4 regions of the Lysinibacillus sp. NPDC098008 genome follow, and region 1 is predicted to be linked to each of the others. Evidence: riboswitches for the same ligand, from Rfam matches in the RefSeq annotation. Region 1 holds a riboswitch; each other region holds the start of a gene.
What was found. Region 1 has a riboswitch for thiamine pyrophosphate ahead of thiW (energy coupling factor transporter S component ThiW). Riboswitches for the same ligand answer to the same signal wherever they lie in the genome.

Region 1 (2,207 bases):
CTTGGTAAAACATTTGCCTTTACATCTGATTCAACAGGTAAATGGACGGGTGATTGGGCTAGATGGCAGGAGTGGGGAACATTTTGGCAAACGCTTATTTCACAAATGCTACCAAGCTATAATGATGTTGCCTATGATGTCAGAGTGGAGTCAGATGGTTCGTTTATGATTACAGATCCTACAAATGAAGCGGCATTTTTAGATATTGTAGCCGTTAATGAAGCAGGGGAGGAACTAGCAACACAGCTAGAAACGATCTCAACTTCTCAAGTTCGTGCAACAGTACAGACAGAGCCTGGACTGATTTTCTTCCGCATTGCTGATGAGGAGCAGGCCATTTATCAGGCAGGCTTAAGTGTTCCTTATAGTGCTGAATATGAGCTGCGTCCAGTGAATGAGTCGTTAGTCGAGGAATTAACAAAGCAAACAGGCGGTGCTACGATAAAAGAGCCACAAGAGGTTTTTCGTGACTTTACACAAAAGGGAGCGGATCGTCAAAACATTGCAACATGGCTTATGCTAGCAGCGATGCTGTTATTCTTTATGGATATTACCATTAGACGCTTTGGCTGGAATTTCCTTACTAAGCCGAAGCACAAAGCGTCTATTCCTGAACAACAACCCATACAGGCTGAGGATACAAATGTTGCACAGTTGTTAAAGGGCATGAAAAAACGATCATAATGATGAAAAAGAGCAGTGCAAAGAACTAGGATTTTGCACTGCTTTTTGTTGTTTGGGTGGGTGAGTGATCAAAAAAAGCGTAGCACCGCTCAAAAGGACAATTATTCATAAAGCGAGAATTTTCCATACCTTACGAGCGCCGTTTTTTGTAAGCTGCTTGCAATGATAACACCTAAAATAGCCCCAATGGTACTGGATGTTAAAAAGGCTGGCATAAAAAATAATGCAGCTACAGATGTTCCCATTAATAATTGGGCATAAGGTACTGCGATAAGTGAAGCAAGAATACCTGTTCCAATTATTTCGCCAACGCTAGCTAGCCACATTTTATGGCTATATTTATAGGCGAGCGCAGCACATACTGCACCAATAACACTCCCAGGAATAGCTAATAAAGAGCCTGTACCTGTAAAAATACGAATAATCGCTGTCACAAAGGCAATGATAACAGTTGGTACAGGCCCAAGCATAATGGCTCCAATAACATTGACTGCGTGCTGAACAGGATAGGCACGTGCAATCCCTGTAGGAATGGATACAAAGGTGGAGCCCGCAACAGCAATTGCTACCAATAAAGCCATAATCGTTAGTTTTCGAATGGGCATATCATTCACTCCTTTTGCGAATAGCCACTAGCAAAATAAAAAAGCCGCCTCCTTTAAACAATAGGAAGCGACCTTGCATATATATTGATAATAAGCAAGCAGCGCCACTTCCCTCCGCTAGTGTGAACTAGATCAGGTTCAAAGGGTCTGTATATCAACATATACATCTCAGCCTTGTAAAGACTCCCCTAGTGGTAATAGAATAATAATTTTAGTAGAACACCAATAATGTACCATATTCCAAAAAATAGTCAATAATTTTTCAGCATTAATGTGTATCGGGCTGCATAAGGTGTGGTGCTCTTTTTATTGTCCAAATTAGCGCAATAAAGAAGCAGGCTAATAAAATAATTGCACCAAAAATATAAGGGCTGTTCATATTCCAATCAAAGAGAATACCTGCTAATGCTGGGCCAATCATATTACCAAGGCTCATATAGGCATTGTTTAAGCCAGCGGCAAATCCTTGCTCATTGTCAGCAAGCTTAGAAATCAATGTATTGACAGCAGGTCGAATTAATGTAGTTGCTGTTGAGAAAATCGTTGCTACCACTAAAATAAGCGCAAATCCTGACACAAATAATATTAAGTAAATAGAAATGGATGCGACAAATAAGTTGATTAAGACAACCTTCATCTCTCCTAAGCGCTTAAAGAGTGGCGTAATCACAAACATTTGAACAACTACGCCAAATGCACCACCAACCACTAAAATAATGGCAATATCACCAGGTGTATAATTGAATTTTTCTGTAACAAATAACGATAGCGTTGTTTGGAAATTAGCGATACCAAAAGAGAATACCATCATAATAATGAGCATTACGAAATAAGGCATATGTACAGAACGAGCCATTTGCTTTGCAAGATTGTCTTGCTTTTGTTTATTTTGTACAATGCTTGGCTTTGTTGATGGCA
Region 2 (2,207 bases), on a different contig from region 1:
CACAACTTATTACATATTGCTTTATGCCTGCAGCTGTTTTTATTAATTTATATGAAACAAGTGTAGAGCTATCTGTGCTTGGAGAGGTTGCCCTATTTATTGTACTCTTTATAGGTAGTCAAATGCTGCTTAGTCACTTTTTAGCAAAGGGATTAGGCTTAGCCAAAACAGAAACAGCTGTTTTTAAAAATAGTGTTGTACTCATTAACTCTGGTAATTATGGTATTCCTGTTGCCCAGATGATTTTTGCAACACAGCCAATTGGTGTAGCGATTCAGGTGATTCTTGTTATTTTTCAAAATATGACAACTTATACATACGGGTTATATAATTTAATTTCCTCCACTAAATCAGGTCTTACAATTATTAAAGACTTTTTTAAAATGCCGATTATTCACGCACTTATTATTGGTGTCGCAATGAATTATTGGAATATTGGTATTCCACAGTTTATTAGAATTCCTATAGACCATGTAGCGGATGGCTTTATTGCGGTGGCGTTAATTACTTTAGGCGCACAGCTATCACAGCTTGAAATGAAATCAATGTTTAATAAAACGGTTTTTATTAGTTGCTTTACACGCTTAATTATTGGGCCAGCTATAGCATTAACAGTTATTTTTCTATTGGGCTTGGACGGAGTTGTTGCACAATCTTTACTAATTGCTAGTGCTTTTCCAACATCCCGTAACAGCTCTAGTTTAGCATTAGAATATGATGTGGAATCAGAAACCGCTGCACAAACCGTATTATTTTCAACGATTGTTAGCTGTATAACGGTAACAGTTGTTATTTATCTGGCAGAAATATTGTTTGCATAGCTAAAAGAAAAAATAAGCTTCCATCTCTAAGCAATATCTGCTACACTAGCATCAAACTAAATAGTATTAACTAGGGGAGTCTGATGAGTCAGGCTGAGAGGGAAACGCTTAGAGGTTTCTTGACCCTTTGGACCTGATCTGGCTCATACCAGCGTGGGAAAGTTAAGAAGCTATTGCATCATAGTATTATATGCAATCAATAGACCTTTACATTGACAGCCGGATCCAAATGATTATTTTGGATTCGGCTTTTATTTATTTTGTTGGGGTGAGCTAGATTCGGTCCTTGTATCATAATATATATAAGGGAGAGAATTAGCTTATGTCAGAAATTAGTGAAAAGAACATGATGATTATGTCAAGCTTTGAAGGAAGCAAGAAGGTATATGTAGAGGGGTCACGTCCAGATATTTTAGTGCCTATGCGTGAAATTGCATTAAGTCCGACAACTGGTAGCTTTGGGGATGAGGAGAATGCGCCAGTGCGAGTATATGATACGAGTGGGCCCTATACAGACCCAAATTATCAGGTAGATATTACAAAAGGGTTGCCAGCTTTACGACGTACATGGATACAAGGGCGTGAGGATGTTGAGGAATATGAGGGACGTACGATTAAACCAGAGGATAATGGTTTTCGCCATGCAGACGATCCACGCATGCAAGAAAACGTCTTCCCTAAATTGACAAGAAAGCCTTTACGTGCAAAAAGGGGGGGAAATGTTACACAGCTTCACTATGCACGACAAGGAATCATTACACCTGAAATGGAGTTTGTGGCGATACGTGAAAATATGGACCCAGAATTTATTCGTTCAGAGATTGCAGCAGGACGAGCTATTATGCCTTCTAATATTAATCATCCTGAGGCTGAGCCAATGATTATTGGGCGCAATTTTCATGTAAAGGTTAATGCAAACATTGGCAATTCTGCTGTATCATCCTCAATTGCAGAAGAGGTTGAAAAAATGACATGGGCAACACGCTGGGGTGCTGATACAATTATGGACCTATCGACTGGTAAGCATATTCACACAACACGAGAATGGATTATTCGAAATGCTGCTGTACCAGTTGGCACAGTACCAATTTATCAGGCGTTGGAAAAAGTAAACGGTGTGGCAGAGGATTTAACATGGGAAGTTTATCGTGATACGCTTATTGAACAAGCTGAACAGGGTGTTGATTACTTCACGATCCATGCAGGCGTGCTATTGCGCTACGTACCACTTACAGCAAGTCGTGTAACAGGCATTGTGTCACGCGGTGGTTCGATTATGGCGCAATGGTGTTTATATCATCATCAGGAAAATTTCCTTTACACACATTTTGAGGAAATCTGTGAAATTATGAAAGCCTATGATGTTGCTTTTTCATTAGGGGATGG
Region 3 (2,207 bases), on a different contig from region 1:
ATTACTTGAATTAATGCTGCAAAAAGTAACAGGTATGGAAACGAATATCGGGGATATGAAAGTGGATATCCAAAATATGAAGGTAGATATTCAGGAAACAAAAACAGATATTTTGAATATTAAAGCAGATATGCAAGGCATGAAAGCCGATATTCAAGATACAAAAACAGATATTTTGAATATTAAAGCAGATATGCAAGGCATGAAAGCTGATATTCAGGAAACAAAGACGGATATTTTAAATATCAAAGCCGATATTCAGGAAACAAAAACAGATATTCTAAATATCAAAGTAGATATGCAAGGCATGAAAGCCGATATTCAGGAAACAAAGACGGATATTTTAAATATCAAAGCCGATATGCAAGACATGAAGTCGGATATTCAGGAAACAAAAACAGATATTCTAAATATCAAAGCCGATATGCAAGACATGAAGTTGGATATTCAGGATACAAAAACAGATATCCTAAATATTAAAACAGATATGCAGGATATGAAGATAGATATTCAAGGTCTACAAGCGGAGCAGAAGAAAACAAATGAGCGCTTAGATGGCATAGAGGCAAAACAGCATCTTGTCTATGAGCAAACGGGGAAATTATCTGAATATCATTCGGAAATGATGACAAAGTTAGCAACATTAGCAACAAAGGAAGATTTAGACTACTTCGATATTAAAATTTCGCAGCATGACCGTGATATTTTTCAATTAAAAAGAAAAGCTTAAGCCTTTCATAGCAGAACGAATAAAAATATGCTTGTTATCTTGTTGTATCTATGGGTATAATAATCAACGAAAAGTTCATAGTGAAAGAATGTAGGGGGGCTAGTAGTTGCTAGCTGAGATTGTGTCCGATAGGCACTGACCCTTTGAACCTGATTTGGCTCGTACCAGCGTAGGGAACATCTATTCAAAAAAGAAAATTTTTGGAAGCTGATTGTGATACGTCTGGGAGAAATCCTAGACGTTTTTTATTTTGGTGCAGCGTGTGGTTATAGATGGTGTTATAAATAGGCTTCACGTGCATTTTGCCAATGTTCTTCTGGTACTAACATTCATTGTATGAACGCTTTTATATTTTAAACTAGGAGGATTTCGCATGAAGAAATGGTCATTTATTGTATTGACAGTTGCTGCACTGCTTGCACTCGTAGGCTGTGGTGAGAAGAAGGAGGATAAGCAAGCAAAGGATGCACCGAAAAAGGTTTCTGTTGTGCTTGATTGGACACCAAACACGAACCATACAGGGCTTTATGTAGCCGAAAAGCTTGGTTATTTTGAGGAACAGGGCTTAGATGTCGAGATTATAATGCCTGGTGAGGCAGGAGCTGATCAGCTTGTGGCATCTGGGAAGGCGGAATTTGGTGTAAGCTATCAGGAAGGGATTACACAGGCACGTATACAGGATGTGCCACTTGTTTCCATCGCTGCGATTATTCAGCATAATACATCTGGTTTTGCTTCTCTTGCCTCTAAGGGGATTACGTCGCCAAAGGATTTTGAAGGGAAAACATATGGTGGCTGGGGTGCGCCACTTGAGCAAGCGGTATTGCAATCCTTAATGCAAACGGAAGATGCAGATATCAATAAGCTTGATATTGTGAATGCAGGCGATTTAGATTTCTTCACCATGATGCAAAAGGATATTGATTTTGCATGGATTTATTATGCATGGACAGGCATTGAGGCAGAGCTTCGTGGAGAAAAGATTAATATGTTGTATTTAACGGATTATAGTGAGCAGCTTGATTATTATACACCTGTCTTGGCAACAAATGAAAAGATGATTGAAAACAATCCTGATACGGTGAAGGCTTTTGTCGCTGCGGCAGCAAAAGGCTATGAATATGCGATCGAGCATCCTAGCGAGGCGGCTGATATTTTACTAGAAGCGGCTCCTGACTTAGATAAAGAGCTGGTACATAAAAGTCAAGAATGGTTAGCAGATAAGTATCAGGATGATGCTGTACAATGGGGTGAGCAAAAATTAGCTGTTTGGGAAAACTATGCAAAGTGGATGGCAAGCAATCAGGTGTTAGAGGGCGATTTTAACGCTGAGCAAGCCTTTACAAATGATTTCTTACCGAAAAAGGAGAAAAACTAATATGGCAAATTCATTAATTAGTGTACAAATTATTCCGAAAACAGAAAAATATGAGGATATTATTCCTTATGTTGATGCGGCTATTGCTGTTATTGATGC
Region 4 (2,207 bases), on a different contig from region 1:
GCCCCAGCTATGACTATGCACCGCAGCTTTTGGATTACCTGTTGTACCGCTTGTATAAGCTAAAAATGCAATATCTGTGCTTTTGGTTGGAGTAGCATTTATGTAAGTTGTTGGTTGCTGCTGCATTTTTTCTAGTAATGGCTGCCATGGCTTATGTGCATGCCCAATAACAAATTGCTGCATACCTTGTAAATTTTCTACCTTGTCGAATTGCTCAATATAAGGCTCATACGCAATAACGGCTTTTGCCTCTGCATGTTCAATGCGATATTCAATATCCTTTGTTCTTAACATTTCTGAGCTTGGTATAATGGTTAAACCCGCTTTTAGAGCAGCGATATAAACAATATAGGCTTCTACAGAGCGCGGCACCATTACAAGTACTACATCACCTTTTGCTAAGCCCTCTTTTGTAAAGACATGTGCTGCCTGATTTGCCTTTTCAAATAAATGTGTGTATGTAATCCATTGAACATTTTGATGTTCGTCACAAATAATTAATGCATTCTTTGTTGTATCCTGTGCATATTTTTCAATTTCCTCTGTGATGTTATACCATTCTGGTGCAATTAAATCTTGTCTGTTCACGGCAAATGCCCCCTTTTGTTATGACACATTATAAAGCTCCCTTTTTATGATTTTCAATGCTTTGCGCCCAATTTGCCAAAAGTCATGACAACTATCATATTTCGGTATATGGTATCAGTCATATTCATATGAATTCTCTATTGAATAAGCTAAAAAAATATGGTACATTTTGGTCAACTAAAAATAAGATTGCAGGGGGACTCATGATGAGTTGAGAAGGTAAAACCTGACCCTTTGAACCTGTTAGTTAATACTGGCGTAGGGAGCAATTTACATCTATCTTTACTGATGACAGGCTCTTTTACGTGTATTTTTACACAAAAAAGAGCCTTTTTGCATGCTTACGTCCATCCAACAAAGGAGGACTTATAATGATTATTGAAACAATCCGTAAAAAAAATCCATTAATTCATTGTATTACAAATTATGTCGTAGCGAATTTCCAAGCAAATGGACTCTTAGCAATTGGTGCCTCACCTGTAATGGCTGATGGCAATGAGGAGGTGGAGGAAATGGTGGCAATTTCCTCAGGCCTATTGATTAATATTGGAACACTAAATGATACAGCTAAAACATCCATGCTATTGGCTGGTAAAAGAGCAAACGCACTTGGTATCCCTGTTCTATTAGACCCTGTTGGCGCTGGCGCAACAGCTTATCGCAAGCAAGCTACACAGCAACTATTAAAAGAAATTCAATTTGCAGCTATTCGGTGCAATATTGGCGAGCTTGCCGCCATTGCGAATATAGATTGGCAGCAAAAGGGCGTAGATAGTGGAACTGGCTCCATTGCTATAGAGGATGAGGCAAGAAAAATCGCACGGCTTTATCAATGTATCGTCATTGTTACAGGAGAAAAGGACTTTATTACGGATGGCACTCAACAGCAATGGATTGCGGGCGGCAATGTGCAAATGACAGATGTTACTGGAACAGGCTGCCTCTTAAGTGCGATTTGCTGTGCTGCTTATGTAGCTGGTCAGCAGCCCTACCAGCAATTAGCTGAGGTACTAAAGCTTTATAAACAAATTGCTGAGCAAGCTGCCGCTGCTGCACAATATATTGGTGATTTTCAAATTGCTGTGTTAAATGAACTAAATCGTCTATCAAAGGATGGTGAGCAATAATGCAAATTGTTACAACGATTGCTGGGTCTGATAGCAGTGGCGGCGCTGGTATACAAGCTGATTTAAAAACCTTCCAAGAATTAAAAGTGTTTGGAACGACTGTTATTACAGCTTTAACAGCTCAAAATACACTTGGTGTTTCAGGTGTTTTGCCAATTGAGGCGGCTTTTGTAGAACAACAACTACAGGCATTGCTTGAGGATTTTTCAATAAGTGCTGTAAAAACAGGTATGCTATTTTCTCCAGCTATTATTCAAACAGTGGCACATACATTTGCTAATACAAACATTCCACTTATTATTGACCCTGTTATGATTGCCAAAGGTGGCGAAAGTTTATTACAGCAAGAAGCAATTGAGGCACTTAGCCATTATTTACTGCCAATCGCAACCATTGTAACACCAAATATTCCAGAGGCTGAAACATTAACAGGCAAAACAATCAACACAATCGATGATATAAAAGAAGCCGCTGACCATCTATTGGCAACAG

Region 2: it holds a riboswitch for thiamine pyrophosphate, as region 1 does, so the genes downstream of both, thiC (phosphomethylpyrimidine synthase ThiC) here and thiW (energy coupling factor transporter S component ThiW) in region 1, are expected to answer to the same signal.
Region 3: it holds a riboswitch for thiamine pyrophosphate, as region 1 does, so the genes downstream of both, ACIQVU_RS00335 (ABC transporter substrate-binding protein) here and thiW (energy coupling factor transporter S component ThiW) in region 1, are expected to answer to the same signal.
Region 4: it holds a riboswitch for thiamine pyrophosphate, as region 1 does, so the genes downstream of both, thiM (hydroxyethylthiazole kinase) here and thiW (energy coupling factor transporter S component ThiW) in region 1, are expected to answer to the same signal.

What each region holds. Positions count from the first base shown of each region.
Region 1 is NZ_JBIWBA010000002.1:329,886-332,092, reverse strand. It holds gene ACIQVU_RS04015 (VWA domain-containing protein) at 1-684, shown strand, start outside; gene thiW (energy coupling factor transporter S component ThiW) at 786-1,289, opposite strand; TPP riboswitch at 1,382-1,489, opposite strand; gene ACIQVU_RS04005 (MFS transporter) at 1,558-2,207, opposite strand, start outside.
Region 2 is NZ_JBIWBA010000012.1:10,518-12,724, reverse strand. It holds gene ACIQVU_RS11635 (AEC family transporter) at 1-821, shown strand, start outside; TPP riboswitch at 884-998, shown strand; gene thiC (phosphomethylpyrimidine synthase ThiC) at 1,144-2,207, shown strand, end outside.
Region 3 is NZ_JBIWBA010000001.1:64,353-66,559, reverse strand. It holds gene ACIQVU_RS00340 (coiled-coil domain-containing protein) at 1-730, shown strand, start outside; TPP riboswitch at 813-923, shown strand; gene ACIQVU_RS00335 (ABC transporter substrate-binding protein) at 1,104-2,108, shown strand; gene ACIQVU_RS00330 (thiamine-binding protein) at 2,110-2,207, shown strand, end outside.
Region 4 is NZ_JBIWBA010000004.1:100,533-102,739, forward strand. It holds gene mbcS (acyl-CoA synthetase MbcS) at 1-588, opposite strand, end outside; TPP riboswitch at 772-870, shown strand; gene thiM (hydroxyethylthiazole kinase) at 960-1,715, shown strand; gene thiD (bifunctional hydroxymethylpyrimidine kinase/phosphomethylpyrimidine kinase) at 1,715-2,207, shown strand, end outside.